DNA from 2 places in the Micromonospora sp. AB353 genome. Region 2 is predicted to be linked to the other one. Evidence: riboswitches for the same ligand, from Rfam matches in the RefSeq annotation. Region 2 holds a riboswitch; the other holds the start of a gene.
The links. A riboswitch is a leader RNA that binds a small molecule or an ion and turns the genes downstream of it on or off. The one in region 2 is predicted to bind S-adenosylmethionine.
Positions count from the first base shown of each region.

Region 1 (5,202 bases), on a different contig from region 2:
GGGAGAACAAGGAGGAACTGGCCGCGCTCTCCGAGGCGATCGAAGGCGCGAAGGAGACCAGCACGCTGTCCCCGGCCCGCTGGCACCGGCGCAGCGAGCTGACCCACTACGCGGAGGCGGCCGACCCGATCGACCGGGCCATGCGCAACACCGGCACGCTGATCCGCCGCGCGGTCACCATGATCGAGGACGACGAACCGGCCCCCGAGCCGATGCCGGACGCGATCGGTCACCTGGCCGAGTCGGTGCGCCTGCTCCGCCAGGAGTTCGCCGCCGGGCAGGAGCCGCAGGAGGCCCGGGAACGGTCGCTGCGCGCGGTGAGCGAGGCCGGCCGGGCGTACGCCGAGGGGGTCGGCTTCTCCGGCAGCGTGGTGATCGCCCAGGTGCGTACCACGGCGAGCGATCTGATGGTGGCCTCCGGGATCGAGCAGGAGGAGGCGAACCGGCTGGTCCGGCAGGCGTTCGGCGAGAACCGCCAGGGCGAACCCGCAGCCCGGAACCCCGCCGCCCACCCACCCACAGCCCCACCCGTCGGCTGACCCCCGCCCGCCCTCCCACCCTCGCCCGGCTACCCGTCCGGCGTCGATCATGAGGTTGGCTGCCGGGAAAGCGTTTTCCGGGCCGGTCAACTTCATGATCGACCGAGGTGGGGGGTGGGTGGGTGCGGGTGCGGAGGGGGAGAGGGCTAGGGGAGGTGGGTCAGGGCCGTCAGGAGGGTGTCTACCTCGCTCGGTGTGGTGCCCAGGCCCAGGCTGGCGCGTAGGGCTGTCGGGGGCAGGTCGGTGCGGCCGGTACGGGCGGCGGCCTCGGCCAGCAGGCGCCGGGTCAGCGGGTGGGCGCAGAACAGCCCGTCGCGTACCCCGATCCGGTGCCGGCTCGCCAGGTGGGCGGCCACCTCGGCGGAGTCCCGCCCGGCGACCACGAAGCTGACGATGCCCACCCGGGGCGCTTCGGGGGAGAACATGCGCAGCTCCACCACGTCCGGCAGCGCGGCCAGGCCGGTACGCAGTCGCGCCAGCAGCGCCTGTTCCCGGGCGTGCAGCGCGTCCCGGTCGGCCGCGCCGAGCGCCTCGCAGACCGCGGCGAGTGCCACCGCGCCGAGCAGGTTCGGGGTGCCGGCCTCGTGCCGGGCCGGGCCGGTCGTCCAGCGCACCTCGTGCGTCGCCGCGCCGACGTGGCTGGTGGCGCCGCCTCCGGCCAGGTACGGCGGGGCCGCGTCCAGCCAGTCCGCCCGCCCGGCGAGCACGCCCGCGCCGAACGGGGCGTACAGCTTGTGCCCGGACACTGCCACGTAGTCCACGTCCAGCGCGGTCAGGTCGACCGGGGCGTGCGGGGCGAGCTGCGCGGCGTCGACCAGGATGCGGGCGCCGTGCCGGTGCGCCACCCGGGCCAGTTCGGCGACCGGCCAGCACTCGCCGGTGACGTTGCCGGCGCCGGTGACCGCTACCAACACCGGCAGGCCGGGCCGGGCGTCGCGGGCCAGTTCGCCGAGCGCCGCCGCGAGGGACCGGACTGCGCCGGCCGGACTGTCCGGCACCGGAAGCCGTACCGAGCCGCGCGGCCAGGGCAGCAGGTTGGCGTGGTGCTCGCCGCCGAACGTGATCACGGTGGTGCCGGCGGGCAGCGCCCGGGCCAGCAGGTTCAGCGCGTCGGTGGTGTTCCGGGTGAAGATCACGTGGTCGCCGGGGCGGGCGCCGAGGAAGTCGCCTACCGTCTGCCGGGCCCGCTCGTAGGCCAGCGTGCAGCGCCGCGACAGCGCGCCGGCGCCCCGGTGCACACTCGCGTACCAGGGAAGAAGCCCGGCCACCGCGTCGGCCGCGGCCCGCGCGCACGGCGCGCTGGCGGCGTGGTCCAGGTTGATCTCCCCGGGTACGCCGAGCACGCCGAGCGGGTCGGGCCGGGCCGGCGCGGGCAGCACGGGCAGCGAGGGTACGAGGGTGACGGTCATGCCGGAGCCTCCGGGTCACAGGGACCCCAGGCGTGCCGGGACGGGGTCCGCGCTTGCCCGGCACGCGGAGCGGCACCGGGCCCGGTCATCACCCGGGGCACCCCACCGCGAACCTCGACGAGGGTTGCCGGCCAGCAAGCCGGGGCTTGACGCTGGCGCTCGTGACCTGTTCGGGAGCATAGCCGTGACGATGCGACCGGACCAGTGGGTCGCGGGTGACTACGCTGACCGCATGGCCGACACCCCGCCCGGCGCAGTACCGCCGCCACCGCACGCGCCCGCCGCCCCGCCCGCGGGTGCGCCGACGCCCGGGATGCCGTCGCGCCGGTTCGGCTGGCGACGGGCGTCGGTGCTGGCCGGGGTGGTGCTGCTGATCGCGGCCGGCGCGCTCTACATGGTCTACCAGCTGAGTGAGAGCCTGGGCGCGGAGGCACTCCTGGTGGGTGCCGTCGCGGCGGTCCTGCCGGTGCCGGTGCTGGTCGCCTGCCTCCTGTGGCTCGACCGCTACGAGCCCGAGCCGCTGCCCTACCTGGTCTTCTGCTTCGCCTGGGGTGCCTTCGTCTCCACCGCCATCTCGCTGAAGGTCAACCAGACCGGCGCGCAGATCTTCGACGACCTGGGGCTGCCCGCCGCGCTCACCGCGGTGCTCGTCGCCCCGTTCATCGAGGAGCTGACCAAGGCGGCCGGCCCGCTCCTGCTGCTGATCTTCCGGCGCCGCGAGTTCTCCGGGATCACCGACGGCCTGGTCTACTGCGGGCTCTCCGCGGTCGGCTTCGCCATGGTGGAGAACATCCTCTACCTGGGCGGGTACGGCTACCGCACCGGCGTGGAGCAGTACGGCCCGGCCACCGGCACGCAGCTGGTGATCGCGCTGTTCATCGGCCGGATCCTGCTGTTCGGCTTCGCCCACCCGCTGTTCACCTCGATGACCGGCGTCGGGCTCGGTATCGCGGCGCGTACCGCCGACCGGCGGGTACGGGTGCTCGCGCCGCTCGCCGGGCTGCTCGTGGCGATGATCCTGCACGGCACCTGGAACCTGCTGCCGACGCTCGCCCAGGCCATCGGGCAGCCGGTGATCGCGCTCTACGGCTTCATCGGCCTGATGATGCCGATCTTCTTCGCGATGGTGGGGCTGGCGATCTGGCTGCGCGCCTGGGAGGGCCGGCTCACCGAGCGCACGTTGCCTGACTACGTCCGCGCGGGCTGGCTCACCCCGCCCGAGGTGGCGGCGCTGGGGAGCCTGGGCCGGCGGCACGCGGCGCGTACCTGGGCCCGGCGGGTCGCCGGTGAGGGCGGGGTACGCGCGATGCGCGGCTACCAGTTCGCCGCGACCCGGCTGGCGCTGCTGCGTGACGGGATGCGCCGGGGACTCGATCACAAGCCGGCCGAGCGGGAGCGGACGGCGCGGGAGGAACGGGAGTTGCTGGACGCGATCACCGCGTACCGGTCGTTCTTCGTCGGTCGTGACCCGCAGGCGCCGGTCGGGGTCTGGGACGGTCAGCGCTACCACCTGCGGTTCCCGGACGGTTCGCAGCGCCCGGTGGAGGCGCCGGACGACCCGGTGGTGCCGATCCCGGTGGTGCTGGCCCCGCCGCCCGTCTTCCCGCCGAGCGGTTACGGCCCGAGCGGTCACGGCCCGAGCGGCTGGCACGACCCGGGCGCGCCCTGGCACCCCGGGCGCTGAGAACCCGATCGGGGGCCGGTCAGCTCATCAGGCCGGTCAGGAAGTCGCCGAGCCCCTGGGCGATGGCCATCAGCGCGGCCCCGATGCCCTTGAACACCTGCGCCGCACCGTCCGGCCGGAACGCCATGAAGTAGATCAGGAACGCGAGGAATCCCCAGGCGAGGATCTTCTTGATCACTACCGGCATGGTGTCCCTCCCCAGGGCGCGCTGAGGTGCCTGGGCTTCCCGCCGGGCAGCGCCGCAAACGGCACCGCCGCGGAGCGAGCGGCGTCGGAGGGGAGGACTACAGGTACAGACCGGTGGAGCCGGCGGCGGTGCTCTCCACCCGCTCGGCCGCCACGGCGTGCACATCCCGCTCGCGCAGCAGCACGTACGCCCGCCCGTGCAACTCGACCTCGGAGCGGTCGTCCGGGTCGAACAGCACCCGGTCGCCGGCCACGATCGCGCGGACGTTCGGCCCGACGCCGACCGCTGTGGCCCAGGCCAGCCGCTTGCCGACGGCTGCCGTCGCGGGGATCACGATGCCGGCGGTGGAGCGGCGTTCCCCCTCCGCGCCCTCGGTACGCACCAGCACGCGGTCGTGCAGCAGGCGGATCGGCAGCCCGGCGTCGAGACTCTGGTCGGCGGTCACGCGAAGACGCTACCGCGTGGCCGTCAGTCGATTCCGGCGTGGTTGGTGAGAGCGCCGGGCGGGCAATGTGTGGCCGAGTCGCCCTAGGGTGGGGCGTACGGACGTATCCTGTGCCCCCTGTGACCCGGTGGGGCCGATTTGCCGGAGGTGCGCTTGAGCCGCATGGAGCGGATGCGCGGACGGCTCCGCCGTGCGTACGAGTCGGGCCGGGAGGCGGCCCGGACCCGGCGAGCCGCCGCCGCGGAGGCGGCCGACGGGGGCGTGGCCTCGCCCGCCTCACCAGGACCGGCCGCCTCGCCGGAGGCGATGGTGGTGGGCGTCGAACCGCCGGCGGCGTTGCACTCCTCGACTGTGAGCCGAGACGACACCGAGGTGCCGCACGCGCTGCGCATCGCCGCCGCGTGGTGCTGGCGTCTGATCGTGATCGGCATCGTCACCTGGGCCCTGCTCAAGATCGTCGGCACGATCAGCATCGTGATCATTCCGCTGACCGTCGCGCTGCTGCTCTCCGCGCTGCTCGCCCCGGCGGTCGGATGGCTGCTCCGGGCCCGGCTGCCCCGCTCGCTGGCGACGGCCGTGGTGCTCGTCGGCGGCCTGGCCGCCGTCGTCGGCACGCTCACGCTCGTGGTCAACGAGTTCATCAAGGGCGTACCGGAGCTGAGCCAGAAGTCCTCCGAGGGCGTCCGGCAGATCCAGGACTGGTTCAAGACCGGCCCGCTGCATCTGTCCGACAGCCAGCTCAACCGCTACATCGACGAGGCGCAGAACTGGATCAACGGCAACACCGAGCGGTTCACCAGCGGTGCGATAAGCACCGCCGCCACGCTCGCCGAGGTGCTCACCGGCACCGTCCTGGTCCTCTTCGCCACGTTCTTCTTCCTGCGCGACGGCAACAACATCTGGCGGTTCCTGGTCCGGCTGCTGCCGGTGGCCGCCCG
Region 1 is NZ_JBMVFV010000022.1:59,260-64,461, reverse strand. It holds gene ACPCK6_RS12700 (FUSC family protein) at 1-539, shown strand, start outside; gene ACPCK6_RS12695 (aminotransferase class V-fold PLP-dependent enzyme) at 686-1,948, opposite strand; SAM riboswitch class IV at 1,993-2,115, opposite strand; gene ACPCK6_RS12690 (PrsW family intramembrane metalloprotease) at 2,139-3,632, shown strand; gene ACPCK6_RS12685 (hypothetical protein) at 3,652-3,819, opposite strand; gene ACPCK6_RS12680 (GroES family chaperonin) at 3,917-4,264, opposite strand; gene ACPCK6_RS12675 (AI-2E family transporter) at 4,427-5,202, shown strand, end outside.
Region 1: linked by a shared signal. The riboswitch ahead of ACPCK6_RS12695 (aminotransferase class V-fold PLP-dependent enzyme) and the one ahead of thrC (threonine synthase) in region 2 are both predicted to bind S-adenosylmethionine.

Region 2 (5,202 bases):
GCCGTCAAGTCCTTGAGGGCGGTTTTCTGGCACTCACCGCACATCACCGGTTACCCACCGGTCTCACCCGATCCCCCACCCGGGCGAGCCCCACCTCCCCCACTCGGCCTGCCTGCCCCGCCCGCTCCGCCCACGGCGGTGATCAAGGAGTTCGTGTCCTGAAACGGCACGTCCGGCGACACTTTCTCCTTGATCACCGCACAGGCGGCGGGGCAAGGGGCGGCGGGGCCGGGCGGTCAGGTCAGGAGGCCGGCGTCGCGGGCGGCTCGGAGGCTGGGCTTGATGCGATGGGTGGGACCGACCTGGGCGGCCACCGCGTCGAGCGTCTTCAGGCCCTCGCCGGTGTTGAACACCACCGTCTCGGCGGACGGGTCGAGCCGGCCCGACTCGACCAGCTTGCGCAGCACGGCGACCGTCACGCCACCGGCCGTCTCGGCGAACACCCCTGCGGTGCGGGCGAGCAGGCGGATGCCGGCGCGGATCTCGTCGTCGTCGGCGTAGTCCATCCAGCCGCCGGTACGGCGCACCGCCTCCAGCGCGTACAGCCCGGCGGCCGGGTCGCCGATGTTCAGCGACTTCGCGATGCCGGCCGGCTTGACCGGCGTGATCGTGTCGGTGTCGCCGTGCAGCGCGGTGGCGATCGGGTTGCAGCCGGCCGACTGCGCGCCGAACACCTTCCAGCCACCGGCCGGCGCCTCGACCAGCCCGATCTCGACCAGTTCGGTGAACGCCTTGTCGATCTTGGTGAGCAGCTCGCCGCTGGCCATCGGGATGACCACCTGGGCCGGGATCCGCCAGCCGAGCTGCTCGGCCACCTCGTAGCCGAGCGTCTTGGAGCCCTCGGCGTAGTAGGGCCGCACGTTCACGTTGACGAACGCGGTGTCCTCGAACTCGTCGGTCTCGACCAGTTCGCCGCAGAGCCGGTTCACGTCGTCGTACGAGCCGTCGATGGCGACCAGGTCGCCGCCGTAGACGGCGGTGGTGACGACCTTGCCCTGCTCCAGGTCGCCGGGGATGAAGACGACAGACGGCACGCCGGCCCGGGCCGCGTGCGCGGCGACGGAGTTGGCGAGGTTGCCGGTGGAGGCGCAGGCGTAGCGGGTGAAGCCGAGCGCCCTGGCGGCCGTGAGCGCCACCGAGACGACCCGGTCCTTGAACGAGTGGGTGGGGTTCGCGCTGTCGTCCTTGACCCACAGCGGCGCGGTGAGTCCCAGCTCGGCGGCGAGGTTCGGGGCGGCGACCAGCGGGGTCAGCCCCGGGTCGAGCGTGACCCGGGTGCCCGGGTCCTGGCCGGCGGGCAGCAGTGCCGCGTACCGCCAGATGTTCGCCGGACCGGCCTCGATCTGCTCCCGGCTGACGGTGGCGAGCGCGGCGGTGTCGTAGTCGACCTCCAGCGGCCCGAAGCACTCGTAACAGGCGTGCTGGGCGGCCAGGGGGTAGCGCGCCGAACAGGCGCGGCAGACCAGGGCGCGGGCCGGGCTGAGGGTGGTGTCGATACCGGTGGCGACGGGAAGCGTCGACGTCATGTCGAGGAGTTCCTCTCATCTTTCCCCGCATCGCCGGGTGCGGCGGGGACGGAATTGGCACCTGCCCGCTGTCGCTCGTCGTCGAGCGTGCGGGTGGTTGCCGGGGCGTCGTCGGGCCGTATCCCTCAGCCCCTCTGGATGAGGTATTCAGTTGTGCCGCCGAGTCTATGCGCTGCTCACGGCTGCGCCACCTCGGGTTCCCACGCTGTGGGCCGCCGGCCGGCGCAACGGAGTGGCATGATCGCCGGATGCGGAGACCGGCGCGCCTGATCGGCGCCCTCACCGGCGTAGCGCTGCTGACCGCCTGCGCCCCGGCGCAGGGGCCTGCCGACGGGCGGCTGCCCGACCCGCCGCTCACCGGTGTCGACCCACTGACCACGGTGCCGCCGCGACCGGGCGCCCCCACGGCCGAGCCGGCACCCGCCGCCACCTGCTCCCCCGAGGGCATCGCGATCACCGAGCTGGGCGTGAGCGCCGCGATGGGACTGCGGGCGATGGGCCTGGACCTGCTCAACTGCGGCGACCGGCCGTACGAGCTGCGCGGCTATCCGGCGGTCACGCTCCGGGACGCCGACGGCGACCCGATCGAGGTGCGGATCGTCCCGGGCGCCGAGCCGATCACCTCCGGCTTCGACCACCCGCCCACCCGGATCGTGCTCGCCCCCGGCGAGCGGGCCGGCGCGGCGTTGATCTGGCGGAACCTGGTCACCGACCCGACAGTGGTGGCGACGAACGGCACCGAACTCGACGTCGCGCCGGTGGCCGGCCGGCCGGCGTACCCGGTCGCCCTGGACGGGCCGATCGACCTCGGCAACACCGGCCGGCTGGGCGTCAGCGCGTGGAAGCGCCGGGAGCCCGGTCCGGCCGGCACGCCCACGCCGGCCGCCCCACCGCCGCCCACGACGCCGCCGGTCAATCCGCTGTAGCACCAGAACCCGGCACGGGAGCGCCCCGACCGGGATCTGGTTCGGCGCGGACGCTCAGACCGGGACCGAGGCCGGCGTGGCGGCGGGCTCAGCCGGGACGGCGTTGCGGCGGGCCAGCAGCGCGTCGAGCGCCCAGTTGCCCGGGCCGAGCACCGCGACCAGCAGGAACGACCAGCAGAAGAGCGCGGCCAGCTCGCCGCCGTTCTGCATCGGCATCAGGTGGTGCGGCTGGTGCACCACGAAGTACGCGTACGCCATCGAGCCGGAGGCGAGCAGCGCGGCCGGCCGGGTGAACAGGCCGACGAGCACCAGCGCGCCGCAGACGAGCTGGATCAGCGCCGCCCACCAGCCGGGCCAGGTGGCGAACGGGACGGCGCCACCGGTGGCCGGGTTGCCGCCGAAGACGCCGAATATCGAAGCGGCGCCGTGGCAGAGGAAGAGCAGGCCGGTGACGATGCGGAACAGGGACAGCACGGGGGCCTTCAGCTGTGCCGGGATCATGGGAAACCTCCTGGTACGGGTGGCGGACGCCGTCCAGGATGGCGGGACTATCGATTGATGTTAATCGATATCTTTGCAGGCGGGACAATCTCGTGGGAACGCTCCCATGATATGGGCCCGGCCGCCCCGCGGCGACCCCGTACGGTCACCTCAGCTCGTGACGTCCTTGCGGGTGAAGCGCCAGAAGGCCAGACCCCAGAACAGCGTGGCGTAGACGACCGCCGAGAACGCACCCTTCACCACGTCGTCTGTCTGCATCGGCGTGGACAGCAACCCCAGCCACGCGCTGCTGTAGTGGGTCGGCAGCAGGTTACGCAGCCCGCCCAGCGCGGTGATCTGGTCCAGGATGCTGGACAGGATCCACAGCAGCACCGCCCCGCCGACCGCACCTAGCGCGGCGTCGGTGGTCACCGACAGCAGGAACGCCAGCCCGGCCACCACCAGCAGCACGACCGCGAGATAGCCGAGCACGCCGAGCAGCCGCAGCAACCCGTCGGCCGGCGCCAGCTCGGCCGAGACCTGGCTGCTCAGCGGCTTCCAGCCGTACCGCAGCGTGCCGGCGAGCAGCGCGGTGCCGGCGAGCAACAGCAGAGCCAGCCCGGAGTACGCGAGCGCGACCACCAGCTTCACCGCGAGCAGCCGGGCCCGGGGCACCGGCACCGCCAGCAGGTAGCGCAGGCTGCCCCAGCTCGCCTCGCTCGCCACCGTGTCGCCGCAGAACAGCGCCACCACCACGACCAGCAGGAACGACGCGGACACCAGGATCGAGAACAGGGTGAAGTTGAGCCCGCCCGAGGTGGCCAGGTCGGCCAGGCTGGAGAACTCGCCCCGCCCGCCGCCGTCGTCGTCGCCGGCGTCGAACTGGAACGCCACCAGGATGATCAGCGGCAGCAGCACCATGAACCCCAGCGCGAGCTGGGTACGCCGGCGCGACGCCTGCCGCCGGAACTCCGCGGCGAACGGGAGCGTGGCCGAGGGCCGGTAACCGGCAGCCGCACCGCCCGCGCCCGGCGCCGGCGTACCGGACGTGCCGCCGCCAGGCGACGATGCCACAGACGAACCCGCCATCACCGGTCCCCGCTTCCCCGAGAGTTCTCGCCCACCAGGGCGAGGAACGCGTCCTCCAGGCGGCGCCGGGGCACCACCCGGTCCACCCCGATACCGGCGCGGACCAGTTCGGCCACCACCTCGCTGCGGGCGGTGCCGTTGGTGTCGACCACCAGCCCGCCCTCGGTGTCGGGCAGCACCCGCACGCCGTCGAGCCGGTCGAGCACCGTCCGCGCCGCGTCCGGGTCGCTCACCTCGAACAGCACGCTCGGCGACTCGCCGACGATCTCCTCCACCGGGCCGGACGCCACGATCCGCCCCTTGTTCACCACCACCGCGTGCGTACAGGTCTGCTCCACCTCGGCCAGCAGGTGGCTGGAGACCAGCACCGCCCGGCCGTCGGTGGCGTACCGCTGGAGCACCCGGCGCATCTCGGCGATCTGCGGCGGGTCCAGCCCGTCCGTCGGCTCGTCCAGCACCAGCAACTCGGGCAGGCCGAGCATGGCCTGGGCGATGGCCAGCCGCTGCCGCATGCCGTGGCTGTACTTCTTCGTCCGCCGGTGCACCGAGTCGCCCAGGCCGGCGATCTCCAGCGCCTCGTCGAAGTGCGCGTCCTCCCACGGCCGGCCGGTGGCCCGCCAGTACGCCTTGAGGTTGTCCAGGCCGGACAGGTGCGGCAGGAAGCCCGGCCCCTCGACCAGCGCGCCGATCCGGGACAGCACCGGCGAGCCCGGCACCAGCCGGTGCCCGAAGACGTAGATCTCCCCGGCCGTCGGCTGGGTCAGCCCCATCAGCACCCGCAGCGTGGTGGTCTTGCCCGCGCCGTTGGGCCCGAGCAGGCCGACCACCTGACCGGGGTGCACCTCGAAGTCGACGTCGGAGACCGCGACGAAGCCGTCCGCGTACTCCTTGCGCAGGTTGCGCACGGCGAGCGGGACGCCCCCGTACTCCGGGTGCACGGAGTCGTCCTGGCGGCGGTGCCGGCGGCGGGTGAGCAGCACGACCACGACGAGCCCGGCCACGATCGCGGCGAGCAGGCCGGCCAGCGCCCAGCGCCAGATCGTCGCGGTGGTCGGGATCGGCGTGGAGTCGACGGTGGGCAGCGTCAGCGGCCCGTCGGCGAGCGCCACCGTGTGCACGGCCGGTTCGGCGGGCGAGGCGTACGCCTGGTCCGACGTCGCCACCACGAGCCGCAACCGGTG
Region 2 is NZ_JBMVFV010000106.1:6,417-11,618, forward strand. It holds gene thrC (threonine synthase) at 237-1,526, opposite strand; SAM riboswitch class I at 1,539-1,671, opposite strand; gene ACPCK6_RS27060 (DUF4232 domain-containing protein) at 1,775-2,452, shown strand; gene ACPCK6_RS27065 (DoxX family protein) at 2,507-2,953, opposite strand; gene ACPCK6_RS27070 (DUF2705 family protein) at 3,104-4,021, opposite strand; gene ACPCK6_RS27075 (alpha/beta fold hydrolase) at 4,021-5,202, opposite strand, start outside.